DNA from 2 places in the Lactobacillus sp. UMNPBX12 genome. Region 2 is predicted to be linked to the other one. Evidence: predicted binding sites of a transcription regulator. Region 2 holds the regulator's gene; the other holds the start of a gene.
What was found. The regulator Rex, encoded in region 2, represses fermentation and respiration genes when NADH is low (regulators of the CRP and FNR family bind a similar motif). The targets are predictions, from matches to a motif close to TTGTGAANTANTTCACAA.
Positions count from the first base shown of each region.

Region 1: the regulator Rex is predicted to act here: its motif matches at 2,949-2,966, upstream of CP363_RS01740 (FMN-binding protein).

Region 1 covers NZ_PCYY01000002.1:152,705-168,265, reverse strand. The annotation lists gene CP363_RS01760 (6-phospho-beta-glucosidase) at 1-121, shown strand, start outside; partial or broken gene CP363_RS01755 (DNA alkylation repair protein) at 185-840, opposite strand; gene CP363_RS01750 (nucleoside hydrolase) at 972-1,898, shown strand; gene CP363_RS01745 (hypothetical protein) at 1,924-2,439, opposite strand; gene CP363_RS01740 (FMN-binding protein) at 2,449-2,715, opposite strand; gene CP363_RS01735 (Mbeg1-like protein) at 3,051-4,661, shown strand; gene CP363_RS01730 (serine hydrolase) at 4,704-5,747, opposite strand; gene CP363_RS01725 (aspartate-semialdehyde dehydrogenase) at 5,910-6,968, opposite strand; gene CP363_RS01720 (aminotransferase class I/II-fold pyridoxal phosphate-dependent enzyme) at 6,968-8,143, opposite strand; gene dapB (4-hydroxy-tetrahydrodipicolinate reductase) at 8,155-8,934, opposite strand; gene dapA (4-hydroxy-tetrahydrodipicolinate synthase) at 8,941-9,867, opposite strand; gene CP363_RS01705 (N-acetyldiaminopimelate deacetylase) at 9,869-11,023, opposite strand; gene dapD (2,3,4,5-tetrahydropyridine-2,6-dicarboxylate N-acetyltransferase) at 11,025-11,732, opposite strand; gene lysA (diaminopimelate decarboxylase) at 11,747-13,057, opposite strand; lysine riboswitch at 13,150-13,310, opposite strand; partial or broken gene CP363_RS01690 (aspartate kinase) at 13,272-14,168, shown strand; gene dapF (diaminopimelate epimerase) at 14,177-15,181, shown strand; partial or broken gene yjeM (glutamate/gamma-aminobutyrate family transporter YjeM) at 15,270-15,561, opposite strand, start outside.
Region 2 covers NZ_PCYY01000013.1:29,914-45,474, forward strand. The annotation lists gene mutS (DNA mismatch repair protein MutS) at 1-2,112, opposite strand, end outside; gene groL (chaperonin GroEL) at 2,371-3,996, opposite strand; gene groES (co-chaperone GroES) at 4,050-4,334, opposite strand; gene CP363_RS06540 (hypothetical protein) at 4,516-5,031, opposite strand; gene CP363_RS06545 (NlpC/P60 family protein) at 5,077-6,045, opposite strand; gene CP363_RS06550 (sucrose-specific PTS transporter subunit IIBC) at 6,201-8,150, opposite strand; gene CP363_RS06555 (sucrose-6-phosphate hydrolase) at 8,362-9,819, shown strand; gene CP363_RS06560 (LacI family DNA-binding transcriptional regulator) at 9,835-10,821, shown strand; gene CP363_RS06565 (redox-sensing transcriptional repressor Rex) at 10,859-11,494, opposite strand; gene CP363_RS06570 (ABC-F family ATP-binding cassette domain-containing protein) at 11,670-13,592, shown strand; partial or broken gene CP363_RS06575 (IS3 family transposase) at 13,640-14,811, opposite strand; gene CP363_RS06580 (IS110 family transposase) at 15,078-15,561, shown strand, end outside.

The DNA of each region.
Region 1 (15,561 bases), on a different contig from region 2:
CTACGGCTTTATCTACGTTGATAAAAACGATGCTGGTGAAGGTACATTGGCTCGTTCACGTAAGGACTCATTCTTCTGGTACAAGAAAGTTATCGAATCTAACGGTCAAGACTTAGATTAATTAAACTATTAATAGCAAAAAACTGATATTCAGACTTTAATCATTGAATATCAGTTTTTTATTTTATAAATATTTACTGCCTTCTTTAATACTCAATTTAGCTAAATGCTCTCGATGCAGTTCAATGAAGTTACGCACCCAATCTGGATTGGTCTTAGAGTAATCACGCAAAGCCCAGCCAATGCCTTATTGATAAAAAACTCCTGACTATCAAGATTATTTTCAATAATTTTTTGTAATAACGCGGTGTTCATTTTCTTTTTACGCAATAATTGATGCTCAATCGCGACCCTTCTTACCCAGAAATCTGGATCTTGCGACCACTTGAGCATTAGATCGTCTACTCGATTATCCGTTAAGCCAACATAGCCATAAATTTTGATTAATGAGTCAATCGTATCCCACCATTGCTTTGTTCTAACAAAACGCTCAATTTTAGCTAAATCATCAAAAACAATATACTTTTTCATTGCCAATAAATAATCACAGGCAAAATATTGCAATTCGCGTTGTTCTTCATCCCATGCCTGGTCTAGCAACTTCCAGTCAACTTCTTTTTTCTTCTTTTCATCTTTCAAAAAATTATGAGAAATCGCCCTACGTTCTGGTGTTTGTAGGCCATAGAATAGAAATTGATTTCGCATGTAACCAACAAGATGATTGGCCTTTTCTTCATTTGCCCGAGCGCTAAATTCTTTTTTTAATGTTTCAATATTCATGTTTTTTATTTTAGCACAAAAAGAGGTCTCCAAATTCTAGAGACGCTTATCGTAAAAATAATCATCTACCCGATCATTTCAACTAAAATCTTGGTAGAATAAAAGTATCTATATTAAGAAAGGCATAAACAATGAAACAAATTTATTTTAACCATGATGGTAATATCGATGATTTAGTATCTTATCTGCTCTTACTACAAGCACCAAATATCAAACTTTTAGGCGTTGGTGCAATTGATGCAGACGGCTACATTGATCCTAGTGTTGAAGCATGTCGCAAAATGACCGATCTTTTTAACTTACGTGGTGATGATTTGACTATTGCTCGTTCCAACTCACGTGCAGTCAACCAATTTCCTCACGAGTGGCGGATGGCAACTTATTCATTTAATTATCTTCCCATGCTCAATGAAAGTGGCAAGATTGATACGCAACAGGCAAAGCTTCCTGCTCATTTAGACATGGTCGAAAAAATTAAAGAAGCAGACGAGCCTATCGCTTTAGTTATGACAGGTCCGTTAACTGACCTAGCTCGCGCTTTAGATGTCGATCCCGACATTGAGAAAAACATTGAAAAACTTTATTGGATGGGTGGTTCTCTTGATGGGCACGGCAACGTTGCTATGGTTAACGCTGACGGTAGTCAAGAATGGAACTCGTTTTGGGATCCATACGCAGTTAAACGCGTATTTGAATCAAATATTCCAATTCAGATGGTCGGATTAGAAAGTACGGAAGAATTACCACTTAACGATGAGTTGCGCCAGCACTGGGCAAGTTTACGCAAATATCCTGCAATGGACTTGATAGGACAAGGCTATAGTCTAATCGTATCTATACCATCAGCCGAACTCTACCTTTGGGATGTGCTAACTACAATCAGCGCACTATATCCAGAAGTTGTTGAAACCGAAACGGCTAAAGCAAGAGTCATCACTGATGGGTTAAGTGCAGGAAGCTTTGTACGGGATCCTAAAGGAAGAGAAGTAACTCTTGTTACTAAAGCCAATAAGGATCTCTTCTTCCAAAAGATGGATGAAATTTTAGAAAGAAAATAACAAAAAAGAGGCTCACGCCTCTTTTTTATATTGCCTTAATTGACTTTTTGTAAAGAATTACCGCAATCCAAACTGAAATGAATGATGGCAGTATCACAACTACAAACAAATTTGGATCTAAAAAATTACCTACTCTGATGAAGTTTGTAATTGAAGTAATATGTTTTATGTTACTAAATATCGCTTGATAAACTGTAACATATATTAACGACCACTGAATATAATATTCTACCAAAGTGAGTGTAGTTGTCGAAAACTTAAAAATTTTGCTAGCCAGTCGCATCCCCCAATAAACAAAAACACCTGAAAGTACAACAAATGCTGCTAACAGCAAAAACAAGTTTCCCAAATTAACATGGTCCCATTGACTCATGATCAAATACGCAATTACCATGAAAATTAAGAAATTAATTGTTGAACAACACAGCTGAATGACAAATAAAATTGCAGCCTTTAAGAATTCAAACTTGTGCTCTGATCTGAATAACAAAAATACTACTATAATAATTACAGCAATGATGAAATATGTAGTAACGTGCACAGTTATCTCCTACTTTGCCTGTTTTAAGGCTTCGCTTGTAGCCTCTTTAACCCCATTGGAAGTAAATGTTGCACCAGTAACAGCGTCGATATCAGCAGATTGTTTATCCAAAATTTCCTGCTTTAATGTTTTTTCTGCTTTTTGACCATACTGCGGCGTTTCCGTAGATAAATCTAAATCTACAGTTGAAATTTTATTATCAGCTACAGTTAATGTCACACCTACAAAGCCTGCCATGCCGCGTGCACGGGCACTATATGTTCCTTCTTTTAACATCCTTTTTCCTCTTTTTTATAAAACAAAAATACTGCTATATAATAAATATAACAGTATTCCTAAAAAAAGCCACAAAGATATTGTGTTTAGTATATCATATTGATATACTATTTCTTGGGTCTTGATTGTTTTTATAAGTCCTTATTATGACCCATGTGCAGGTAGTAGAATCCCCTTCTACCTGTTTTATTATACCACAATAAATAACTGATGTTATATCAAATCCTAAGTTCTTTTGAAAATTTTCTCAAAAGGGCTTTTTTCTTGCACTATCCTTTATAAGTTACGTTAAAATTGAAATGGAATTATAAAGTTATATTTAAAGAAGGTAAAGCATGTATCCAGATAATAATATTCTTACATATTTAAAATGGCGTGGTGACGTTGACTTCTCAACATCGCCTTTTAATGATATTGATGCACTTGTTTTATCTATTTTTTCTTATCTTGAATTACCAGGTATTGTTAAAAGTAACGGAACGACAATTAGTTTAGAGAAGGCTGCCAAGCTCTATTTTGCAGATGATCATCCTCGTTATGATAATTTGCAATACCAAGAACTATTTAAATTAATGGCTCATGCAGACCGCTTTAAAAATGCAAAACTGTCGTATTTTATTAGTACGTTAACTGAACATACTCAATTTAGTGCAATCAAAATTGAACTAACTGATGGGACCAACTTTATTGCTTTTCGTGGGACTGACGATTCACTAATTGGCTGGAAAGAAGATTTTGAAATTAGTTTTAAAATCACTGTAGCCCAACAACAAGCAGTAAAATTGCTCGAAACTATTCTCAAAGCTGATGATCAAGATTATTACTTAGGCGGTCACTCAAAAGGTGGCAATTTAGCTGAATATGCTGCCATTAATATTGAGCCCAAATTAAGAAAAAGAATCAAACGTATTTATACCTTTGATTCACCTGGAATTGCAGAAGAAATTGGTGCTCAGCTCCCTAATAAGTATTTGCAAAATACTCTACGCCGCTTTGTGCCAGATTTTAGCGTCATCGGTCGCTTATTTGAGTCGAAAAATATTCCAGCCACTATTGTTGATAGTACTCGCAAGGGACTAAGCCAACACGATGCTTTTTCCTGGCAAATAATCGGTTCTAACTTCGACACCAGACGCCACCGCAATGCTCAATCTCAAGTATATAATCAACTAATCAATCAATGGATTGGTAACGCCACCCTAGAAGAACGTGAGTCTTTAACTAATGACCTCTTCTCTGCTTTAAGCTCTAGCGGCGCAACTAAGATCAACGAACTTGATAAAAATGGTTTTGGCGGTTTTGGTGCAATTTTGTTTTCACTGGCTGATTCATCTCGGCGAACCCGTTTCGTCTTTGGTTCATTATTTTCCAGCATTTGGCAGACGATCAAGAGCCAGCAACTGACCAAAGCGCTTTTCTCAACAGACACAATTGTTGGTTGGGTGCTGGTAGTATTAGGAATCATTAGTCTAACTCTACCCCAATATGCAGTGCGCGCTTTTGGCGCCCTAGTTGCCTTCACGGGGATTGGTTTCAGTGTTCACCAAATTTTAACAACGGCAAAATCTAGTCTAAAAGACCGACAAAAAAACTTCTTTATTATTTCGTATTTAGTAGTTTTTGCTTTATCAACCGCGTTAATTTCTAATAACCGTCTACTAATTTTCTTAGCTCACTACTTCTTAGGACTATTCTTAATTATCTATTCCTACATTCGAATTAGGCAACTAGTCTTTCGTAAATTACCCGGAATTTTTCAGATTACTATTGTAGCGATCGAGGCATTAATTGCTTTTGCTTTAGGAATTATCGTAGTGGTTAACCCTAGTGCCTTTAATCGGAGAGCAATTATTATTATCGGTATTTTGCTAATTGCTTACGGCTTCTTCAAGTTAGTTGGCGAATTATTTGGCCAGCGCAGCAAAATGCCTAAAAATCATCGTTAAAAAAAGCTTGTTAACTTCAATATCAGTTAACAAGCTTTTTTCTTAGCCCTTAATAAAGGTATTAGCCTTTATATGCTTTAAAATGTTATACCCGATTGCACGAATATGATTTTTACTACCATAAGTTTGATTCAAAAACATTACAATTCCATTCTGATTATCAGTAGTCAGTTGCATCCAGTTAACAAAGTGGGTATCACCAAAATTGCCATAAGCGACTTTTAAAGTTTGATTCTTTTTCAGATAAAAACCACCTGAGTAAGTATTAACCTTAGAACTTAAATGACCAAGATAATGGAACTGTTTTTTAGTCAGAATCTTGCCATTTTGCATACCTGATTGGATTTTATAATAATCATTAGCCGTTGAAAATAGATTCCCAGCACCAGGCAATTGAGAAACAACATTACGATTAGCATAGGCACTAGCACTGTAATTTTTACCACCAGAATAAAGATATGAAATCGCATCAGTCTTTGACCGCGGAATTTGTTGGTAAATATAGGTTTGCTTCAACTTCAATGGTCGAATAACCCGCTGTTTCACATTAGCAGCATAAGACTTTCCCGTTACTTTACTGATAATGCCTGCCAGCAAAACATAGTTAGCATTATTGTAATTAAATTTACTGCGTCCCGTATTTTCTCGTGCATTGGCTTGGGCAATTATCCAATTGATCGCGCCATTTTCAGAAAAATTAACTCCATGATTAGATTCTGTTCCAATTACGTTAATTCCTGAGGTATGTGTCATTAACTGCCCCACCGTAATTTGGTTTGCATGCTTCAAATTTGGATACCAGCGTGAAATCTTAGTATTCTGATTGAATTTCTTCTGGTAGATTAACTGTGTAATTATTGCAGCAGTAACCATCTTTTGCAAAGAACCAACTGGATAAAGCAATTTTGTATTGCCATTTTTCAGTCGTTTGCTGTAATAACCGTAGCCTAAGCTAACACGTTGAGCATGCCCATTTTTTACAATTTCAATGCTTCCTCGTAACTGATGCTTTTTCATCATCTTAAGCGTATATTGCCATAGTTGCTTATTTGAATAACTCTTCGCCTGCACAGCATGATTTGACATTATCAAACACGATGAACAAAATAAAATGAAAGCTATCCCGAACTTTTTTAGTGTCTTCAAAATTTCAATCTCCTTTTAATCCTGAACTATTCTACCACAATCAAAAAGCGCAAAATCACTTTTAATCATGGTTTGCGCTTTCATTTTTATTTTTCAAAATTTTTATAGTAAGTTCATCTTAACTAGGTATTCCGCATTTTCAACCGTATTCCATGCAGCACCCTTAAGCAAATTATCGGCTACAATCCACATGTTGAAGGCACCCTTATTTTCATAATCAGGGCGAATGCGGCCAACAAAAGTTTCTCGCTTACCTGTTGCATTAATTGGTTGCGGATAAATTTGATGTTTAATATCATCTTCCAAAACATTACCTGGAAAGGCAGCAACTGTATCTTTAATATCTTGTGCCGTTGCAGTCTCATCTTCAACAGTAAAGTAGACACTTTCCCCATGAGAAATTGGCACAGGAACCCTAACACAAGTTGCAGTTACCTTGATATCTTTGGCATTCATGTCATTTAGCATGATCTTCTTTGTTTCATGAATCATCTTCCATTCTTCATGAGAATAGCCACTATCTTCTAAAACATCAATTTGAGGTAACAAATTAAAGGCTAATGGGTAATGCTTTTTGTCTCCTTTAGTAGGTAAAATATGAGCATCTGCTTGCATGTCTTTACCATCAAGGTAATCTTGACTTTCCTTTTTTAATTCATCAATTGCTGCTTGCCCTGCTCCTGAAGCAGCTTGATAAGTGGAAACGATAATTTGTTTCAAACCAAATTTTCTTCGAACTGGTTCCAAAGCCATTACCATTTGAATTGTTGAACAATTTGGATTGGCAATGATGCCGTGATGCTTTTTCAATGCTTCTGGATTAACTTCAGGTACAACCAGTGGTACATCTGGTTCCATTCTAAATGCTGATGTATTATCAACACAGACAGCACCACGCTTAACGGCTTCCGGCAGAAACTTCTTTGACACTGCACCACCAGCTGAGGAAAGTACTAAATCTACACCATCAAATGATTCTGGTGTAGTTTCTTCAACTGTCAAATCTTGATCCTTAAATTTTAAAACTGTACCTGCTGAACGTGAGGATGCGAGTAGCTTTAAGCTTTTAACTGGAATCGTTGATTGTTCCAATTGTTCGATCATTCTTCTTCCCACGGCACCAGTAGCACCTAGAATTGCAACATTATATTCTTTCACTATTATTTTTCTCCTCGCAAAAAATTCTTCATTCTTTCCATCGCTTCATGTAGATTTTCATCACTGGAAGCATATGACATTCTAACGTACCCTTCTCCACCAGGACCAAAAGCACTACCTGGAGTAATACCGACTTTTGCTTCAAATGCTAAATCCAGTGCAAATTGCATATCATTTTTACCATATTTAGCTGGAATCTTAGCGAAAATATAAAATGCTCCCTGTGGTTTAACTGCTTGCATCCCCATCTTAGCTAATTCATCCAACACAAAATCGCGCCGTCTTTGATATATTTTGCGGTATTTTTCTGGATCATCCAATCCATGCTCCAAAGCTTCAGTCGCTGCAGCTTGAGAAGAGTCAGTTGTAGTCGTAACCATTAAACCATGGACTTTACCAATTTGTTCCATAATTTTTGCCGGACCAGCTACATAACCCAGTCGGTATCCTGTCATTGCATGTGACTTAGATAATCCAGAAATATAAATTGCCCGTTCAGGAATCACACTTGCAATTGAAAAATGCTTAACGCCATAAGTTAAAGTACTGTAAATTTCATCAGTAATTACGTACAGATTGTGTGCTTTTATCACTTCAGCTAATGCCCTAATTTCGCTTTCGGTGTATTCAACTCCTGTCGGATTAACTGGGTAGTTTAAGATAACCGCCTTGATATTAGATTCTTCCTTAAGTGTACTTTCTAATCTTTCTGGCCTTAATTTAAAGTTATCTTCTGACGTGTTCATTAATACATAATCTGCATCTGCTAAAGTTGCAACTGGCCAATATAGTGAAAATACCGGTGTAGGAATAGCAACCTTATCACCCGGATTGGTAATTGAAAATAGTGTCGCATTAATTGCTTCAGTTGCGCCAACTGTAACCACAATTTCAGTTTCTGGATCGTAAACTACTCCAGTTGCTTTTTTCAAATAATTGCTAATTGCTTGCCTAAGTTCCAATTTTCCCTTTTGTGGCGCATAGTGTGAATCATTATTTCGAATACTTTCAATTGCAGCTGTTTTAACATGCTCAGGTGTATTCATATCAGGCTCACCCAAAGTCAGCTTGATAATTCCAGGAATGGTTGAAACTTTATTATCAAAAATCCTAATCCCCGAAGCCTTAACAGATTGAATCTTCTTACTTAAAGCCAAGTCATTTGCTAATTCTGGCATAATTTTTCCTCTTATAAAATATTCTCTAAGCCAATAACTAGTTCAGTTAATTGATCAACTTTTTCTAAAGCAACTTTAACCCCACTCATAAAGGAATCACGATCAAATGAATCCTGTCTAATGGTTAAAGCTTCGCCAGGTCCACCAAATAAAACTTGCTCATGTGCAATATAGCCAGGTAAGCGTACTGAATGGATTTTAATTCCTTGATAATCTCCACCGCGAACATTGGCTAAAGTCTCAGTTTCATCAGGCGCAGTTTGATGTTCAGGACGATTTTGCGCGATCATTTTTGCAGTAGCTAAGGCAGTGCCTGAAGGTGCATCTTTTTTATCTGCATGATGCATTTCAATAATTTCAACATCAGGGAAATACTTAGCAGCTTCTTCAGCAAACTTCATTAATAAAACTGCTGACATTCCAAAATTAGGTGCGATTAAACCACCTAATTTTTCCTTTTTGGCTAGTTCAATCAAAGTTGCTTCTTGATCATCACTCAAGCCAGTAGTTCCAACAATAGGTTTAATTTGATGCGTTAAAGCAAAACAAACATTGTCATAGACAGCTGCGGGAGTAGTAAAATCAATCCAAATATCTGCAGCATGGTCAGGAATTTGACTTAATTGGTTAAAAATTTGGGCTGTTTTAGGTAAATGATATCTTTCAGGCTCATTTACTGCCTTTGGAGCAAATCCAGCCACCAATTCAAAATTGGGCAGCTGATTAACTAAACTAACAGCCTTTTGCCCCATTGCGCCAGTAAACCCAGCTATTAGTACTTTTTTAGGCATCTCGTCTTACCAATCCTTTCCTAAATTAAGTGGCAACTTTTGCATCAATGCATTAGCATTTAAACCTAAATGCTGGGCCAACTTTTCTTTTTCCTCATCACCTAAAGCGACTAATGGCAAACGACATCCCCCTACTATAAATCCTTGAGCATTCAAGGCTGCCTTAACAGGAGCTGGTGAAGGATACATAAACAAAGCCTGCATTTTCGGCGTTAACCAGCGTTGAATCGTGCCCGCCTCAGGATAATTTCCTTCATAAAGATCATCAAACATTCGCCGCATTTGTTTGCAATATAAATGGCTAGCTACGGAAATAACGCCATTGGCTCCTAGTAATCTTGCAGGTAACGCTTGCGTATCTTCACCACTAAATACCAAAAAATTAGGATCTTTATGATCAATAATGTATTCCATTTCTTCTAAAGATGCACATTGTTTGATTCCCTTAATATTTTTAAGGCGTGATAATTGGACTACCGTTTCTTTTTCCATCTTCACGCCAGTTCGACCAGGGATGTTATAGATCAAAATTGGGATCTTAGTTTGTTCATTGATAGCACTAAAATGTGCAATCATGCTACGCTGATCAGGCTTATTGTACGGTGGCACTACTACTAAGGCATAATCAATTCCTTTAATTTGTGCTACCTCATTGGTGAAGGCGATAGTGGTTGCAGTGTCGTTACTGCCCGTTCCTGCAATAACCGGAACACGTCCATTAACAATTTGACCAAAATGCTGGTACAAGTCTATCTTTTCATCATGAGTCAGAGTTGGCGTTTCTCCGGTCGTACCACCAACTACAAAGCCATTGCAACCTTGGTCAATTAAATAATTAACCAGCTTTTCTAAACTGGCAAAATCTATTTTTTGATTCTCATCAAATGGCGTAACAATCGCCGTTAACAAATCTGCATCAATTAATGTTGCCATTTTATTGCCTCATTCTATTAATCAAAAATCCTTTGATTGCATCAACGCCGCGCTGAATGCTTTTCTCATCAGGATTAAGTGTAGCCGTATGCAATTGTGAATCAGGATCACCAACACCTAGCCAAAACATTGTCCCAGGGAATTTAGCCAGCAAAAAGCCAAAATCTTCACCTGTCATTTTTGGTTCAGTAGTAATAAAGTTAACCGTCGGCTGACTTTTCATATATGAAATAAAGTTCTTGGTTAATTGTGGGTTATTTTCTACTGGCCAATATCCACCTTGATTCAAATCTAACTTCACTTCTACACCAAAGCTTTTCTCAATACCAAGACAGATTTCTTTGAGACGTTGATCGATTGTCAAAATCATATTTTGAGTTAAGCCACGAATCGTGCCCTCAATTCTAGCTTGACCTGCAATTACATTTCTAATCGTACCAGCTTCGATTTTGCCTAGAGTAATAACACCACTTTGAATTGGATCTATGCTTCGTGAAATAATAGTTTGAACCTGCATGATCAAACTTGCTGCTGCAACTACCGTATCATTTGCATCTTGCGGAAAAGCTGCGTGTCCACTTTTACCTAAAATATCAATATTGACTTCAGTTGTACCAGCAAAAAGTGTACCCATCCGACACCCAATGCTACCAGCAGGCAAAGCGGGGTTATCATGCAAGCCATAGAACTCGTCAGGTTTAAATTGATCATGAAAAATTCTTTTTTCATAAGCTTGCATCCCACCACTTTGGCTTTCCTCGGCTGGCTGAAAGAAAAAAAGCAAATTATCTTGTGGCTGATTTTCACTAAAATAGCTTAACAAACCTAATGCCACGGTCATATGAATATCATGTCCACATGCATGCATTACTCCCTCATGTTTTGATGAAAATGCCAGTCCAGTTTTTTCAGTAACTGGTAAAGCATCGATATCAGCACGATATCCTATCGTTCTGTGCGGTTTTCTTCCTTTAACTAATACTAGAATTGCGGTAGGCAGTGTCGACGGTATCTCAACTTCCAAATAATCTTGCTTAAATTTTTGAATTATCTCGATTAAATAATCATGTGTTTCTTTTTCTGCTAGTGCTAATTCAGGTATTTGATGTAAATGCCTTCTAATTTGAATTAACTCACTTTCACTTAAAACTGACATTTTATAACTTTCTCAGATTATCTTCTAGTTCCGTCTTACTACTAGTTTTTTCATCAACTTTTTTAATAATTTTAGCAGGAACGCCCGCTACCATCGTATGTGCTGGCACATCATGAGTAACTACTGCTCCGGCTGCAATAACGGCTCCTTCACCTACATGAACACCCTCAATTACAACTGCATTAGCTCCAATCATGACATTATCATCAATTTGAACCGGTTTAGCTGAAGCAGGCTCAATTACACCAGCCAATACGCTACCAGCTCCAATATGACAATGTTGTCCAACAATGGCACGGCCACCGAGAACTACGCCCATATCAATCATGGTATTAGCCCCGATTTCTGCTCCAATATTAATAATGGCACCCATCATAATTACTGCATTATTACCGATTACCACTTGATCACGAATAATAGCTCCTGGTTCAATTCGAGCATTAACTTTTTTGAAGTCCAATAAAGGAACTGCTGAATTTCGTGCATCATTTTCAATATGGTAGGCCGTAATTTGATGATTTTCTTTTAAAAATGGTTCAATATCTTTCCAGTCACCAAAGATCACGCCAGAATGAGCTTCAGTAAAATTCTCAATTTTCTTTGGAAAATCAATTTGTGCTAAATCTCCTTTAATAAAGACTTTTACCGGTGTCTTTTTTGGTGCATTACCGATGTAATCAATAATACTTTTTGCATTTAACTTTGCCATCTTTTTTCTCTTTTCTAATTTAAATATGATTGATCTAAATGAACCAAGTCTTCTAAACTTTCACGCTTAATGACTAATTTTGCTTTACCATTTTCTGCAAATACCACTGCTGGTCGAGGATTACGATTATAATTTGAAGCCATTGAATACCCATATGCACCTGTATCCAACATCGCTAACAAGTCTCCAGCTTTGACTTGTGGCAAAGCTTGATCTTCTGCTAATATATCGCCACTCTCGCAATACTTACCAGCAATACGAACATGTTCAGTCAAAGGCGCTTGTGGATCGGTGGCTAAAACTGTTTCATACTTAGCCTGATAAAGTGCAGGGCGAATATTATCTCCCATCCCGCCATCGACAGTAATATAAGAACGATAACCTGGAATATCCTTACGGCTACCCACCGTATAAAGGTTGTAACCGGCTGGACCAACAATTGATCTTCCCGGTTCAATATCGATTTCAGGTAAAGGATAATTCATTTTTTCAGCTTCAGTTTTGATCACCTTAACAATCGTCTTAACAAATTCTTCTGGTCGTAATGGATGATCTTCTTGGGTATATTTAATCCCAAAACCGCCACCAATATTAATAACTTGTGCAAGATAGCCATACTTTTCTCGCCAATCTTGCGCTACTACCATTAATTTTTGTGCTGCCATTTCAAAGCCGTTTAAGGCAAAAATCTGTGAGCCAATGTGAGCATGAATCCCCAACATTTTCATCCTAGGATTAGCTAGAACTTGTTTTAATGCCTTTTCTGCTTGACCTGATTCAAGATCAAAGCCAAATTTACTATCAATCTGACCTGTTTGATCATATTCATGGGTATGTGCTGAAATCCCTGGTGCAATACGCAACATGACACTAATCGTAGCATCGTACTTTTTTAAAACTTGCGCCAATAACTGAATCTCATGAAAATTATCAATAATAATTTTGCCAACATGATTTTTTACGGCCATTTCCAATTCAGTTAATGATTTATTATTACCATGAAAGCTAACTCTCTCCATTGGAAAATTGGCTTTTATTGCAGTAAATAACTCACCTGCTGAAACTACGTCAGTGTATGCTCCCTCTTCTGCAATAACCTGATATATTGCGATTGCTGCGAAAGCTTTACTTGCATAACTAACAGCATAGGCCATGTTTTCTTCTTCAAAAACTTTCTTAAAAGCCCGAATTTGTCGACGAATTTGATCGACATCATAAACTACTAATGGCGTACCATACTTTTGAGCTAATTCTACTGTATCAACTCCACCAATCGTTAAATGGCCTTGCTCATTAATCTGATCTACTGCAATTTGTGAATTCATTTTGTTCTCCTGTCTTTTTCAGGCGAAACGCTAATAAAAAATCCATTGTCTGCGCCAAACAAACAATGGATTAATTTCTACTTAATCTATGGTCGATAGCGCTCCGCGAATTTTGTTCGCGACAGTCCGCAGTTTATTCAACTACGCCCCAGCTCAAGCCTTTAGCATGACTCAGCTTCGGCAACCTCCCCTTTTACAATTCATCTTCGTTTTGCCCAATGATGCCATTGTCAATCCAGAGAGCTACTTAAATCTTGACCAAATTAAAATTAAGGCTGATGAACGTATCGTATTTCCTGGCTTTTTTGGCATGACTCCGTCTGGTAATATCGCCACTTTTTCCCGTGGCGGGTCAGACATTACCGGGGCTATTCTAGCTCGCGGCTTTCATGCTGATCTCTATGAAAATTTTACAGATGTCAATGGGATTTTTGCCGCTAATCCTCATATTATTGAGCATCCCCAATCCATCAAGAAAATGACTTATCGCGAAATGCGAGAGTTGTCATATGCTGGCTTTTCTGTTTTTCACGATGAAGCATTGATTCCTGCTATTCAAGGACAGATTCCTATCAATGTGAAAAATACTCATGATCCTAGCAATCCTGGCACTATGATTGTCCCAGAAAAGGATTTTGTCCCAGATAATGCAATAACCGGCGTAACCAGCCAAAAACATTTTTCCGCATTATATTTGCATAAATATTTGCTCAATAAAGAAGCTGGTTTCACCTTACGTATATTACAAATTTTATACCAACATAATATTCCATATGAGCATATGCCATCTGGGATTGACGATATTACCATTATTTTTAACAATGATTTTCTAAACGATCAGTTAATTGATCAAATTTGTAATGAAATTCAAGCTACAATTAATCCAGATCAACTCGAATGGATTGAAGATTATGCAATTATTATGGTTGTCGGCGAAGGAATGCGACAAAAACATACCATCAGCCGTCAAATTATCGATTCTTTAGGCGATCATGATATTTCACCACAAATGATCAATCAGGGAGCTTCTCAAATTTCAATCATGATCGGTACTAAAAAAGAAAAGGCTGATGAAGCAGTAAAAATTATTTATCAAAAGTTTTTTAATTAGGGGGCATTATGATTAATTTATTCAAAGTTCACGGTTCTCAAAATCATTTCTTTATTCTTGATCAAACACAATTCGAACACGAATTAAGTGACGCCGAGCTAAAAAATTTTACGCAAAAGATTACCAATCCACAAACTGGACTGCTTCACGGAGCAGATGGCGTTTTAGTAGTTAATCATCCCGTGCATTCTAACTCACTTGGCCAGATGCGTGTAATCAATGCTGATGGAAGTGAAGCATCAATGTGTGGCAACGGTCTACGCACCGTTGCTCGTTACCTAAGTGAAAAAACGGGAAAAGATAATTTCCTAGTTGACACAATGAATGCCAGCTTACGTGTTAGAAGAGAAAAAGATTTTGCTTCTAACGTGCCAGCATTTGCAGTTGAGATCTCTCCTGTACGCTTTAATAAAGAGACACTCCCTTTTGATAATTTAGGACAAGAACGGATTATTGATGCTTGGTTGCCAGAAATTTATCCTGGATTACGTTTTACTTCAATTGCCGTACCTAACCCACATTTGATTTCTTTTGTTAATCAAGCAGAAATTACCGGCCCGATCTTAGGCATTGTTGGTAAAAAATTAAATAGCAATAATCCCTACTTTACAGATGGCGTCAATGTTAATTTCGCGCAAATTTTAGATAAAAATAAACTTTTTGTCCGCACTTACGAACGGGGCGTTGGTTTTACCAATGCCTGTGGTACTGGAATGTCCGCGACTTCTCTTGCTCTTACTTTAACCCACCCCGAAATAGGCAACTTAAATACACCAATATCAGTTTATAATCCTGGCGGTATGGTTAAAACTATCGTGCATTATGAAAAAAATAGTTATTGGATCGAGCTTATTGGTAACGCTACTTTTACTCATCGAATTAAGCTTTCTGAAGCTGACTTAAGGAAAGGTGATTTTTCCAATGTCCAGATCCAAAAGACTGCTGAACAAAGTGCTTATGAAAAATTTATTGCTAATCTGCCAAAGTTCAATGACATTACAACTTTAGCGTAAAAAAATGGCTTGCAACACGCAAGCCATTTTTACTTTTTAATTATTAATCTAAGTCTTTCAAGCCATGCTTTTTCTTGGAAACGCGATAAAAAATATAAGGTGCAGTAGCGGCTACGTTACCCATATCCGTCAGAATTTGATAAAAGCTAGTCACTGCGCTACCACCGAATGAGACCACCGCAATTAATAGGCAAACGAAGACAGTTTGAGCCCACATCGCATTAGCAGGAATACCGTGTTTATTTAATTTAGTCGCAAACGTGGATCAGATCCCATGATGAAAGATTTAATTGGTGAATAAAGCAAAACAAAGAAAGCACCTGTCATTCCCATCAAACCAGATAAAGCAATTGCTCTAGTAAAGAATTTACCAATCAATA
Region 2 (15,561 bases):
TTTGTCGTGTAAGTACTTAACAATTGCACCAGCTAAAGCCATTCCATCGTAAGTAGCCGTACCACGACCAATTTCGTCAAAGAGAACCAAACTGCGCTTAGTAGCATACTGCAAGGCTTCATTAGCTTCACTCATCTCTACCATAAAGGTACTTTGACCTGAAATTAAGTCATCAGCTGCTCCAATTCTTGTAAAAATTTGATCAAAAATTGGCAAATCAGCACTATCAGCTGGCACAAAGGAACCTACTTGAGCCATGATCGCAATCAAAGCCATTTGTCTCATATAGGTACTCTTACCAGACATGTTAGGACCTGTAATTAAATAAATGTTGGTTCCTTCATCCATTTTGACATCGTTAGGAATATATGAACCAGCCGTCATTACTTTTTCCACAACTGGATGACGGCCGTTAGTCACATTAATATCTTGATTATCTGCGTGAAAAGTTGGCCGGCAATAATTATTTTGTTCAGCTACTGTCGCAAAACCACAATAAACATCCAGCGCTGCTAGTTGCCCACCTAATTTTTGTAAAGCAGGGATATACTTCTTAACGTCCTCACGCAGCTTAACAAATAAATCATATTCCAAGTCAGTTGACCGTGTCTGTGCCTCAAGAATTAGATTCTCATGTTCCTTGAGTTCCGGTGTGATATAACGCTCAGCGTTAGTCAAAGTTTGTTTACGCGTATAACGATCAAGTGGCACCTTAGACTTGTTACCGTTAGAAACCTGAATATAATAGCCAAAGACCTTGTTATAACCGACCTTTAAGTTATCAATACCTGTCTTTTGCCGCTCATCTGCTTCCATCTCAGCCAACCATTTTTTTCCATTGTTCATGGCATCCCGATAGCGATCAAGCTGCGGATCAACCCCACCTTGAATCAGGCCACCTTCAGTAGTCAACACAGGTGGATCCTTCACGATAGTGGAAGTAATCATTTCGGCAACGCCCTTTAATGGATCAATTTTTTTAGCAAAATCGACCAAGATATCTGAATCTGATTGCTCTAAAGCATCTAAAATAACTGGAACGGCCTGCAAAGAACGTGATAATTGTAGTAATTCGCGCGCATTAACGTTACCAAAAGCAATTCGACCAGTTAAACGTTCCAAGTCGTAAACACCTTTTAAGGCATCAACTGCATTTTCTCGTGTAAAGTAGCCATCAAGCAAGGCCTGCACCATTTCTTCACGATGGTTAATTTCATCCATGTTTAATAATGGACGAGCTAGCCACTGCTTAAGCAAGCGTCCACCCATGGCAGTGTGTGTTTTATCCAAAACCCAGAAAAGTGAACCCATTTTTTTGCCAGTTTTGGCAGAAGCAACCAATTCCAAATTATTCTGCACAGTATGTGACATCTGCAAATATTGATTTACTTCATAGCTTTTGGCAATCTGCAAGTGCGCTAAACTTCTCTTTTGAGTTGAAAGCAAATAGCCAACTAACTGACGGGTAGCCTCTTTTTCAGCCCCATTAGTCAAATTCTGTTCAACATAAGAAATTTCAGCATGTTCACCTTCAATTGGAGTAGGACGAGAAATCGTAATGTTGGCCTTGTGCATAAAGTCTTTATTTTGTTCAGATAATGACCCGTTATACACAACTTCACGAGTACGAAGTGACAAGAGCTCATTGGAAACAGCATCGAAACTCTTTAAATGAGTAGCATAAATTTCACCAGTGGATAAATCACTGTAGGCTAAACCAAAGCCACTCTTAGTGGTAATTACTGATGTTAAGTAATTTGAATCTTTAGCATCATTTGGGCCTTCATTCATCATGGTTCCCGGCGTCACTAATTGAATAATTCCCCGTTTAACCATGCCTTTGGCCTTTTTAGGATCCTCAAGTTGTTCACAAAGTGCTACTTTATAACCCTTTTCAACTAAAGTATTTACATAAGTATCCACAGCCATATGAGGCACACCTGCCATTGGAATTGGATTCTTAGTTCTATTTGATCGGTGCGTTAAAGTCAATTCAAGAATCTGTGCACCTTTAACTGCGTCATCTTCAAACAGTTCGTAAAAGTCTCCGACGCGATAAAAAAGAAAGGCATCAGGATATTGTTTTTTAATTTCGTAATATTGCTCCATCATTGGAGTTGTTTTTTCCGTCATTTATGTCTCTTTCCTATTTCGTATTTTAGATAGAGTTACGTACAATATTATACGCTACAAAAAGAAAAACTTCGAAGCTGAACTGATTGTTTAACTTCGAAGTCATTTTAATTATATTTGTTTTTGAACTAGAGTGAGAGTTTGTGCATAAGTTTAGTGCTAAAGCACTGTAAATGAACTTGATTACTTCGTAATCAAGAATTATATATCTAAATGCTAAAGCATTAAGATATATAATTACATACCCATTCCTGGTGCACCAGCTTGTGGAGCTGGGTTAGCTGGCTTTTCTTCAGGAATTTCTGCAACAACAGCTTCAGTAGTAAGCAGAAGAGCGGCAATTGAAGCAGCATTTTGCAAAGCGGTTCTGGTTACCTTGGTTGGGTCAATGATACCAGCATCTACCATGTTTTCCCAAGTATCAGTAGCAGCATTGTAGCCAATTTCGTTTTCTTGCTTGAGTAAGTGGTTCAAAACAACTTCACCATTCTTACCTGCGTTTTCAGCAATTTGACGAACTGGTGCTGACAAAGCTCTTAATACGATTTGGATACCAGTATTTTCATCTGCAGTATCAGCCTTAAGATCATTGATAGCCTTCTCAACGTCTACTAAAGCAGTACCACCACCAGCAACGTAACCTTCATCAACAGCGGCACGAGTTGAGTTCAAAGCGTCTTCAATTCTGTAACGACGTTCCTTCAATTCGGTTTCAGTAGCAGCACCTACGTGGATAACAGCTACACCACCAGTTAACTTAGCAAGACGTTCTTGAAGCTTCTTCTTGTCAAAGTCTGAAGTTGATTCTTCAATTTGCTTTCTGATTGAATCTTCACGTTCTTGAATAGCATCCTTTGAACCAGCACCGTCAACAATAGTAGTTGAGTCCTTGGTTACAGTTACACGACGAGCTTGACCTAATTGATCAATCTTAGTGTCCTTTAATTCAAGACCTAAGTCATCAGTAATCACAGTACCACCAGTCAAAGCAGCAATATCTTGTAACTGAGCCTTACGACGGTCACCAAAGCCAGGAGCCTTAACAGCTACAACGTTGAAGGTACCACGAATCTTGTTCAATACAAGTGTTGGAAGAGCTTCACCAGTAACGTCATCAGCAATGATCAATAATGACTTACCTTGTTGAACAATTTCTTGAAGAAGTGGCAAGATATCTTGAATGTTTGAGATCTTCTTGTCAGTGATCAAAATGTAAGGATTATCAAGATCTGCTTCCATCTTATCGTTGTCAGTTACCATGTATTGTGATAAGTAACCACGATCAAATTGCATACCTTCAACTACTGAAAGTTCAGTATTGATACCACGTGAATCTTCAATAGTGATAACGCCATCGTGACCAACCTTTTCCATAGCGTCAGCGATTAAGTTACCAACTTCCTTTGAAGATGATGAAACTGCAGCTACGTTAGCAATTTGGTCTCTTGATTCAACCTTGTGGCTAATCTTGTGCAATTCATTAACAGCAGCTTCAGTAGCTTTTTCAATACCACGACGAATGCCAACTGGGTTAGCACCAGCAGTTACGTTCTTCATACCTTCATTAGTAATTGCTTGAGTCAAAACAGTTGCGGTAGTAGTACCGTCACCAGCAATATCATTAGTCTTTTGAGCAGCTTCAGCAACAAGTTTAGCACCCATGTTTTCGTAGTGGTCCTTTAACTCGATGGATTTTGCAATGGTAACACCATCGTTAGTGATGTCAGGGTTGCCGTAACTTTGTTCCAAAACAACGTTTCTACCCTTAGGACCAATAGTAGTCTTAACAGTATCAGCTAACTTATTAACACCCTTTAAAAGAGAACGTCTTGCATTTTCTGAGAATTTAATATCTTTTGCCATAGATTATCTATGCTCCTTAATTTACTTAATTATCGTTGGAAATTTTAACTAAATTACTTAGCAATAGCTAAAATGTCTTTTTCGTGAAGGACTAAGTACTTTTCACCTTCGTATTCAACGTCAGTGCCTGAGTATTTATCGTAAAGAACTACGTCACCCTTCTTAACAGCCATTGGAATCTTTTCACCGTTTGATGCGTAAGCACCTTCACCAACAGCTACAACTTCGCCTTCAGTTGGCTTCTTCTTAGCATTTGATGCTAAAACGATGCCACCAACAGTTTCTTCTTCTTCTTTCTTAACTTTAACGATCACGCGATCACCAATTGGTTGTAACACGTTTAGTCCCCCTTATGTTTAATTTTCTTCATTATATTTTTTATTACTTTATTAATCATTAGCACTCTTATTTGCTAAGTGCTAACTTACAAATATGATAATAAACTGTTTTGTGAAAAAAAGCAAGAAAAAATTAGCACTTTTTTCAATTGAGTGCTAATTTTGATTTTTCTTAACTTTTTTAACTAATTACAGTAATCAAACCATCAATAATGCCGTAAGTTAATCCCATTACATAGTACTTCTTATAAGCATCCCAGAAATCATGGCATTCTTTCTTATCTTTACCATCAATAAAAAAATATTTACCACTTTTTCTGCTGCTAAAAGTCTTAACCAAAGCATAGAAAACAGCAACTAGCGCCATAATAATGAAGAGAATGATTGGGATGAAGTAGCCAATAATATTTTGTAAGTTATATGCTACACCTGCTGCAATTACCACTAATAGATAAATTACAGCAACTAGTGGATTGCAGATCAAACGTGGCATTTTTACTTTAACCGACAATAACAGCGATAAAAGTAGCGGCAAGCTTAAGATAATTATTAAAACTAACACGTAAATATTATTGATCTCTTTTAATTGAGACGCAAAAGTATGATCAAGCTTACCCCAGAAAATACTTAGAATACCTACTACCCAATAGACAGCCGTCATAATCCAGACATGTTTAAGCGTGCTGTTCTTTTTCATTCTTATTATCCTTTATTGATTAGCAAAATTATAGCATAGAGCATACTATTTAACGGGGCGAGCATAAGTGATTCGACCTTTGGCCAGCTTATCGCTCAGTGAGCTACCTAAACTAGAGCGGTGCACATCATCTACACCTAAGTTGCCGCCCTCTTCAATAATTTGCGTGTCCCAACCATCATATTTGCCATCAACAATTGCTGCATGTCCGTTTTGACCAACACCATTGCCAGTATTAACAATCACAATATCACCTGGGCGAATATTCTTGGCAGAAATTTTCTTCAAATAGCCATGCGTACTTTTAGCATCTCGTTCCATTGGCAGAGTAAAAAATGGAGCATTTCCTACACGATATCCTGCTCTCTTCATTACGATCCACACAAATCCTGAACAATCAGTTGAACCGTTTTTATTAGGATGACGCCAACTGCCAAAATTAGTTCGGTATGCACCTGTTCCATAAGTGAAATAGCCTAATAATTTACGAGCATTCTTAATCACTCTATTATGATATCCTGAATCATCGAACATCGCTGGAGATGGATCCTCATTAATATTGTCATACCAAGCTATGTCAAAATTCACATCATCAGAGCTTAATTCTGTTGACTGATCTGAATCATCATTCACATCATCTTGTGCCTGATATGCCTCAAGCTTTGCTTTTTCTTGAGCATAATTTAAAACATTATTTTGTTTAATGTATGCGTTAGGACCGATCTTATAATAAGCAGTACCATTAATCGTCTTAGTTCCTTGCACATTAATGAACTTGCCTTCATATAGTTGTGATTCAATTACTGGAACATTACCGGTTTGTATCTGACCACGTGTCTTAAAACTGGTCCTCTTACCATTACTCTTATACACATTAGAAGTAGTTTTAACTACATAATCTGTCTTAGGATTAGGCACTGTTATCGCTGCCTTTATTTTAGAGCTAGTTAGATTAATGCTAAAGACAGTTAATCCAGTTACTAATACTCCAATAACTCCACTTTTTAACTTCATAAAACATACCCTCACTTTGTTTTTCTTTATAGAGAACATTTTACTCAAACTTAAAATTGAAGTGCAACACTTAGTACTAAAAAACGCCAAGAAACAATCTTTCTTAGCGTCTTTTATTCTAATTGTTTTAATTTTTTCTAGAGGAGTAGAAGAAACTAATTGTGTGCAGTAACAGCAATCAACTTGTCGCCGTGCTTGTCACCCGCATCAGTAATTCTTGAAACATTTGCATAGTTGGCAGTGTTAGTAATTACTACCATGACAGTAGTATCATAGCCTGCCTTCTTCACAGCATCTAAGTCAACTGTGCCGAGCTTATCGCCCTTGTTAACTCTTTGACCTTGCTTAACGAAACTTTCGAAGTGCTCGCCCTTAAGGTTTACAGTATCAAGACCAATGTGAATCAATACTTCTGCACCATCGTCTGACTTAATGCCATAAGCATGCTTAGTTTCATAAGCAATAGTCACAGTACCAGTAACTGGTGAATAGATCGTACCATCACTTGGAATAACGGCTGCACCATCACCCATTAACTTAGCAGAGAATACTTGATCATTAACTTTAGTTAAACTCTCAGGAGTACCATCAACTGGTGAAGCAATAACTTCATCCTTTAATGCCATTTGTTCCTTACCAAGCTTTTCAGCCTTTTGAGTTTCTTCAGCATAATCAGTTGCGTCGTTTACTGGAACATCTTGTTCAGCAACTTCTTCCTTCAAATGACCCTTACCATAAACATAAGTAAGGATGAAGGCAACAGCAAAACTAATTAATACGGAAACAACCCACATTGGAATAGTCTTAGGATAAATTGAAAGGAAGCCTAAGAAACCAGCTGAACCAAGAGCGGCTGCAGTAACATGCATCAAGCCCGCAAAAGCAGCAGCTACACCTGAACCAATTAAGGCACAGAAGAATGGGAATTTATACTTCAAGTTAACACCGAAAAGTGCTGGTTCAGTAATACCAAGAAGTGCTGAAACACCTGATGAACTAGCCAAGCCCTTCATCTTCTTGTTCTTAGTTAAGAAGTAAACAGCGAAAGTTGCGGCACCTTGAGCTACGTTAGCCATACATGCGGTAACAAAGATAAAGTCACCAGAGCTGGCTGGATTCTTAGCAAAGGCTGCTAAAAGCTGAGTTTCAACCGCTGGAAAACTTTGATGAAGCCCAGTAGTAACAATAGCTGAATAGGTAAGACCAAAGACACCCATCCCAAAGGCACCAGTAGTGTCATATAGCCAAACGATAACATTGGTAATACCATCTGATACGCCTTTGAAGACTGGCCCAATAATTGTAAAAGTCAAAAAGCCAGTAATCATAATTGAAAGAAGTGGCGTAAAGGTAAAGTCAACAGCTGATGGCAAGTGCTTGTGGAAGTACTTTTCCAAAATTGACAATACCCAAACAGCTACTAAAACTGGAATAACCTGGTATTGATAGTTAGTTTGCGCAACATGCAAGCCAAAAATGTCCCAGAAGTGATTTGCACCAAGGAGTCCAGGTGTCGTCATAATCATTCCGATTGTAGCACCCAAGAATTGGTTAGCACCGAACCGTTTAGCTGCCGACATTCCGACTAGAATTGGCATAAAAATAAACGGAGCTGCTGACATAACTTGAATCATACTTGAAATACCAGCAACATTCGGTACCATCTGAACAACTGACTTTGGTCCAAACAGACCTGGTGAAGTCAAGAAGTTGTTCAAAGCCATCAACAAACCACCAGCAACTAAGGCTGGAATGATTGGAACAAAGATGTCAGACAAAAGTTTAATGAAATCCATTACTGGATTCTTCTTTTTACCTTCAGCTGCAACCTTCTTTAAGTCATCAGTTGATAATTCTTTTAAACCAGTGATTTTAATGAACTCATCGTAAACGTCATTAACATCCCCTGGCCCAATAATTACTTGATATTGACCATTGGTTTTAAAAGTACCCTTAACATCTGGATCATTATCCAATGCTTTTTGGTCGACTTTTGAATCATCTTTTAATACTAAACGCAGACGAGTAGCACAGTGGGCACCGGCAATAATATTGTCACGGCCGACGTCTTTAATTACTCGTTCAGCCACTTTTCTGTGGTCCATATTGATTCCTCCTATGTAAACGTTTTATTCTCAATTCACTAATTATGATAACGCATTCAAAAAATATGTCAATCGTTTGACATAAAATTCTTTATTTCTTTTATTTACTTATGAATTAATAAGTATTTTCCTTTCTGTTAAACGTTTGACATATTTTTCAGACTAACTTAAAATACATGTAAAAAGACAACGCTTTCATGGAGGTATATTTATGGAATGGACAAGAGAAAAACGTTACTTACCTTATCAAGATTGGGACGCTGATACATTAATGCATTTGCAAGCACAAGCCGCAAACTCCCCTTACCAAATGCGCTATCATTTGCATCCTATTTCTGGCTTAATTAATGACCCTAATGGATTTTCCTACTTTGATGGTGCTTACCACCTCTTCTATCAATCATATCCATTCGGTGCAGTTCACGGTCTAAAGTCATGGTGGCACTTCAAATCAACTGACATGGTTCACTGGGAAAACTTAGGCTTAGGTATTGAACCAGACACAATGGCTGATTCACATGGAGCTTATTCTGGCTCTGCTCGCGAAATCGATGGTAAGCTTTTCATCATGTATACCGGTAACCACCGCGATGAAAATTGGGTACGTACTCCTTATCAAATCGGTGCTTGGATGGATAAAAATAATAAAGTTTCAGACAAAACCATCCTATTTAAGAATCCAGATCACATCACCGAACATTTTCGCGATCCCCAAATTATCAAAGAAAATGACACTTACTACGCAATTTTAGGTGCCCAAGATAAAAAGGAAAAACACGGTCACATTGACGTTTGGAAGTCTCAGGATCTAAAGAACTGGGAAGAATTGGGCTTCTTAGACTTTACCAACGAAGACATGGGCTACATGATCGAGTGTCCCAACATCGTCCGTGTTGATGGCAAAGTCGTGGTCATTTTCTGTCCTCAGGGTTTAGACAAAAAAGTAGCAGCTTATGATGACATTTACCCAAATATGTACGTTATTGCTGATGATATTGACTGGGAAAATCATAAGTTAATTAATCCAGGTAAATTACACAATTTGGATCACGGGTTCGATGTTTATGCCACTCAGGCCTTTAACGCCCCAGATGGTAATGCCTACGAAGTCAGTTGGGTTGGCTTGCCTGACACTACTTACCCTACTGATGATGAAAACTGGGCTAACTGCTTGAGTCAAGTGAAGGAACTCCACCTAAAGAGTGACAAGTTAATTCAAACGCCAGTTAAGGCAATAAGCAGTATCCGCAAAAACGAAGCAAGCATATCTAATCAAGTAGTCAGCGATCAAGCCGGCCAACAATTTGAACTTGAATTAACAATTAAGGCTAACCAAAGTGGCACTTTACATTTAGCTGCAAATAATGACTTAAGTAACAGTTTACAGCTCAATTTCAATACCAAAAATGGTAAATTAGTATTAGATCGTGCTCATGCTGGGCAAAAAGTAGCAGTTGATTATGGCGAAAGTCGAGCTATTACGCTTTCACCAAATCATGACCTCAAGCTTGATATCTTTGTTGATCATTCATTAATTGAAGTATTCGTTAATGATGGTGAAAAGGTATTGACTGGACGCTACTTTGCCGATCAGACCAACAAAAAAATTGCGTTTGCTCAAGACATTGACTACACTGGCAAGCTTTGGCAAATGCAAACAATTCTTTAAACGTCAGGTGATACTATGGCAGCAAAATTAAGCGACGTTGCCAAAAAAGCCGGTTGCTCTGTAACTACCGTTTCGCGGGTAATCAACAACCATGGCTATTTAAGTCAAAAAACTAAAGATAAAGTTTTTGCCGCAATGCGGGAATTAAATTATCGTCCCAATTCTATTGCCCGCTCATTACAAGGAAAGAAAATGAAATTAGTCGGTTTGATTTTTCCTGAGATCACTAATCCTTTTTTTGCGGAATTAGTACAGGATATCGAAACCACTTTATTCCAACAAAACTATAAAGTAATCCTATGCAATGCAGGACAAAACAAAGAAAAAGAACGCGAATATCTGCGCATGCTTCAGGCTAATCAAGTTGATGGCATTATCGCTGGTGCGCACAATCTAGGTATCAATGAATACCAACAACTAGGTTTGCCAATTGTCTCTTTCGACCGAAAGCTATCTGATAATGTTCCAATTGTTAGTTGTGATAATTATCAAGGCATCAAGTTGGCAGTACATGACTTGGTTCAAGCTGGTTGTCACAAAATTTACTTTCTGGGCAATGAACACAGAAAAGGTAATCCGACTGACGAACGACTAGCAGCTTATCTTGATGAAGCAAAGGAATGTCACTTTTCAGCCCACATTCGTTCAGTTGCTTTTTCTGATTCTTCCAACATTAAAAATATGAAAATTCATGACATGTTAGTCAATGATCATCCTGATGGCGTCGTCTGCACAGATGATTTAACTGCAGTTTTAGTTTTACAAGAAGCAAAAAAATTAGGCATTAAAGTGCCTAAGGAATTAAAAGTGATTGGTTTTGACGGAACAAAGCAAATTCAAACTTACCATTCGGAACTATCCACAATTGCTCAGCCAATTCATGATATTGCAACTTTATTGGTTAAGTTATTGCTTACCCGAATTTCCAATCCTGACGAAAAATTGCGCCAAAAGAATTATATTTTGCCTGTCAAATTAATCAAGAGTGAAACAACTGCATGAAAAAAAGCCGAAAATCGGCTTTTTCTTTTACTCAAATTTAGTTTTCTTTGTCACTATCTAAGAAATAGATCAACGTTTGCAATTCGGTTGCTAAGTCTACATTTTGTACTCGCACATCAGCTGGAGCTGATAAACGAATCGGAGTAAAGTTCATAATTCCCTTTACACCCGCATCAACCATTTCATCTGTAGTTTTCTGAGCAGCTGTTGAAGGAACTGTCAAAATTGCAATTGTAATCTGTTGATCACTTAGTTGTTGCTTTAAGTCGTCCATGTCATAAACGGGGACACCACTTAAGATACGACCAGTAATCTCCTTATTGATATCAAAAGCACAGGAAATTCGAATATTATTACTGCGCTTAAAGTTGTAATTAAGCAGCGCCCGTCCCAGATTACCTACACCTATTAAAGCAACATTAGTTAAAGTATCTTGATTCAAAATTTTCTTGAAGAAGCTCAATAAATTCTTTACATCATATCCATAGCCACGTTTTCCCAACGCACCAAAGTATGAAAAATCTCTTCTAATTGAAGCACTATCTACTTGAACTGCCTCTGACAGCTCAGTTGAAGAAACCTTATCTTTGCCTTCTTCATTTAAAATAATCAAATAACGGTAATATAATGGTAATCTTTTTGCCGTTGCTTTTGGGATTTTTATTTTTTCCATATAGGAACCCTCCAAACTTAAATGTTTGTGAATGTACAATCAAGCACTTCTATCATACCTGCTATGATAGTACTTATGCAAGTATCTTTTTCACAAATTATCATTTTTTTCACATATTTAACTTAAAAACAAACAATTTGCGCTATATGGTAGAATAGTGGTTAGGTGAAAAATTATGATTATTGCACAAGGACACGATTTAGAACAACAATTTGGGGCCAACACATTATTCAAAAATGTTAATTTTTCAATCGATTACAATGCCAGAATCGGATTGGTTGGCCCTAACGGGGTTGGTAAAACCACCCTGTTAAAAATAATGACTGGTGAGCAAGAACCAACTCACGGCGAATTTACAGTTAATAAAGGCATTGATGTTGGTTATATCGCTCAGGAAAATGCATTAGATGAAAATAAAACCATTTGGGATGAAATGGAAACCGTTTTCGCTCCTTTAATAAAGGAAGGAAAAAGCTTAGTTCAACTACAAGAAAAAATTGCAGATCATCCTGAAGATCAAGAATTGCTTAAGCAATACGATCAAAAGCAATTCAACTTTGAACAAAAAGGCGGTTATACTTATCAATCTGATATCAAGAGTATCTTAAATGGATTTAAGTTTCCTGAAGGTACTTGGCAGAAAAAGATTGGTAGTTTATCTGGTGGTGAAAAAACACGGTTAGCTTTCGTTAAATTACTTTTACGCAAACCTGCTCTGTTGTTATTGGACGAGCCAACTAACTACTTAGATTTAGATACCCTAGATTGGTTGGAAGGATTTTTAAAGAATTACAGTGGTGCAATCCTCGTGGTTTCCCACGACCAATATTTCTTAGATCATTTAGCAACCCAAATTTTTGAACTAGAATTTGGTAAATTAACTGCTTTTAAGGGCAACTATTCAGCCTATGTCATGCAGCGCGAGCAACGTGATAAGGACCAAGAAGCCGCTTATGAAAAGCAACAAGCTGAAATCAAAAAAGATGAAGAATTTATCCAAAAAAACTTGGTTCGAGCAACTACCACTAAGCGTGCACAAAGTCGGCGTAAAAAACTAGAAAAAATTGAGCGGATTACTCCACCTAAACATAAAAATAAGGTACGGATTCATTTTTCAAGCGATCATCCTTCTGGCAAGGAAGTATTAATTTTCAACGATTTGACGATTGGTTATCCCGATAAAACCATGGTTAAAGATATTTCCTTCCAGATTAATAAAGGAGATCGCGTCGCGATTATTGGACCAAATGGAATCGGTAAATCTACTCTGCTTAAGACTATTATGAAGCAATTAACGCCCAAGAGTGGCTCAATTAAGTATGGCGCATCCCTTGAGATTGGTTATTACGACCAAGAATTACAAGGACTAGATCCATCTAAGACTGTATTGGATACTGTTTGGGATCGTCACAAAACCATGCCTGAACGCGATGTACGGTCAATCTTAGCCAGCTTTTTATTCACAGCTAAAGACATTGATAAAACGGTAGGTCAATTATCTGGTGGACAAAAAGCACGGTTAACTTTAACTGTTTTATCACTTGAACATGATAACTTCTTACTGATGGATGAACCAACTAACCACTTAGATATCGAAGCAAAAGAAGTACTAGAAAAAGCTTTAAAAGACTTTGATGGTACCCTGCTCTTTGTTTCCCACGACCGTTACTTTATTAATCAACTAGCTAATAAGATTGTTTTAGTTCGCGATGGGCATGCTAAAGTCTACGATGGCAATTATTCTTATTATCTTGATGAGAAGGCAAAACAAGCAGCTATGGCTGAAAATAGTGCCGCTGAGCCAGAAGTCGAGCCAAGCAAACAAATTAGCCAGCAAAAACTTTCTTACCAAGAGCAAAAGCAACGTGATTCTCAAAAGAGAAAGTTGCAGCGTGCAATTGATAATGCAGAAAAACAAATTGAACAGCTTGAAGAACGAGAGCAAGAAATCCAAACCGAAATGGCCAATCCAGAAATTGCTTCAAGCTTTGATAAATTGGGGCCACTGCAAGAACAGCTTTCTGATGTACAACAGAAATTAGATGAAGCAAATTCTGCCTGGGAAAAGGCAATCGAAGAAATGGACAATTTTGAATAAAAGTATAATAAGTAAGTTCTATGTACTGAGACGTAAAAAGTAGACAATTAAAATATTGGATTAATACAGGCTTGACTTCGATACTCTTTCGGGGTTAAGCCTTTTAATCTGCTCTTTATCCTTTCGTTGTTACAGTATTCGATATATTCCTCGATTGCTTGAGTTAATTCTTGAAGATTATGATACTTGTATTCTTGATCATAGAACATTTCAGTTTTGAGCAGGCCAAAGAAGTTCTCCATTAGCCCATCATCCATGGAGTTGCCCTTTCTGGACATGCTTTGAGTAATACCATGGAGTTTTAAAGCTCGCTGATAACGAGGGCTTTGATACTGACAGCCCTGATCAGTATGAAAAATGCTGTTATTAAGAGCTGTTTCTTTGGCAAAAGCCTTGTCAAGCATTGTCATTACTAAATCCATATCTGGATGTTTGGAGATAGTATAAGAAACTATATCGCCACCGCAGCCGTCTAGAATAGGCGATAAATAAAGCTTTTCATTATTAAGATGAAATTCAGTGATATCAGTATACCATTTTGTGTTAGGCAGGGCTGCGAAGAAATCACGATGAATTAAATTTGGAGCTATTTTGCCAATAGTACCTTTATAGCTTGAATATTTGCGCTTATTGCGCCTGATGCCTTTAAGACCTAATTTATGCATCCAATAGCGAACGGTTTTCTCCGTAACTTTCCAGCCCTTTCTGATTAACTGCAAAGCTACTCTGCGATATCCATAGCGGCCCTGATGATGATTAAAAATCCCATGGATTCTAGCAATAAGCTTTGACCGTTTAGGCTTGGCGGGCTGTCGTTTGATAATCTTGTAGTATGAGCTTCTGGCAATTATAGGTAGCTCAGGGTGCTCTGCAATCGCAGCTAATACATAATTTAAACTAACTTTGAATTCTTGCCTTAGATCCGTAATCACCCTAGCTATTTCTTCTGATCTTCTTGATCCAAGGCACTTAGTTTTTTTACGTATTCGTTCACAATACGCAATCGCAAGTTTTCTTCTTTCAGCTGCTGGATCTCTTTGGAATAGCTTTGGTTTTTAGTAGTTAAAATTTCTATTCCGTGCATATCAATTAATCTAAGCATATAGTCTAAATTAGCTAGATTCATTCTGTACGCTTTAGCCAATTGACTGATTGAGATATTTTCATCTTTCCATTTATGATAAATTTCTATTTTTTGTTCTTTATTAAATTTAGACATAGTAAACATTCTAAGCTAAATAGTGAATTAGTTATCCGACGGGATAATTGATTCACTATTTTTATTCTTTTGTAGAATTAAAGTAGTAGTAAAACGATATGCCCTGAGGTCTTTAGACACTTGATGTCGCATAATAAACTGGCAGTTTTACTTAAGTTTTCAATAGTCTCTTCGAAGAATGTGGAGACTTAGATGTCGAGTTTAGAAAATTAGATCTGATTTCTTAAGTAAATACGTTTTACTACTAAGTTTTGGAGGTTTTTATTATGCAAGTTACTTTTGGAATTGATGTAAGCAAGTCTACTTCTACTGTTTGTGAACTAATTGGTGAAAGCAAAAATGAACTAACCATTACTAATAATCGTCCTGGTTTTATTCAATTACTTCATGAGCTGGCTGCTTTTTCTAAACATCCACAAATTATTTTTGAAGCTACCGGTGTTTATTCACGCAGACTGCAGGCTTTTCTTGAAGACTACGGCTATGAATATGTAATTCTTAATCCTCTTAAAGCTAAAAAAGAAATGGATATGGGACTACGTCATAATAAGACTGATAAAACTGATGCTTATCATTTAGCCTTAATTCAAAGACTATATCATCATCCAATTAATCAACTTCAATCTCAAACTTATAAGCAGCTTAATGCTTTGAGCCGCTTCTATGACCAGTTAACAGCTGACTTAGTAATGGCTAAAAATCGACTTCACCAAGCTCTACAATCGACTTTTCCTGAAATTGAAAATTTAT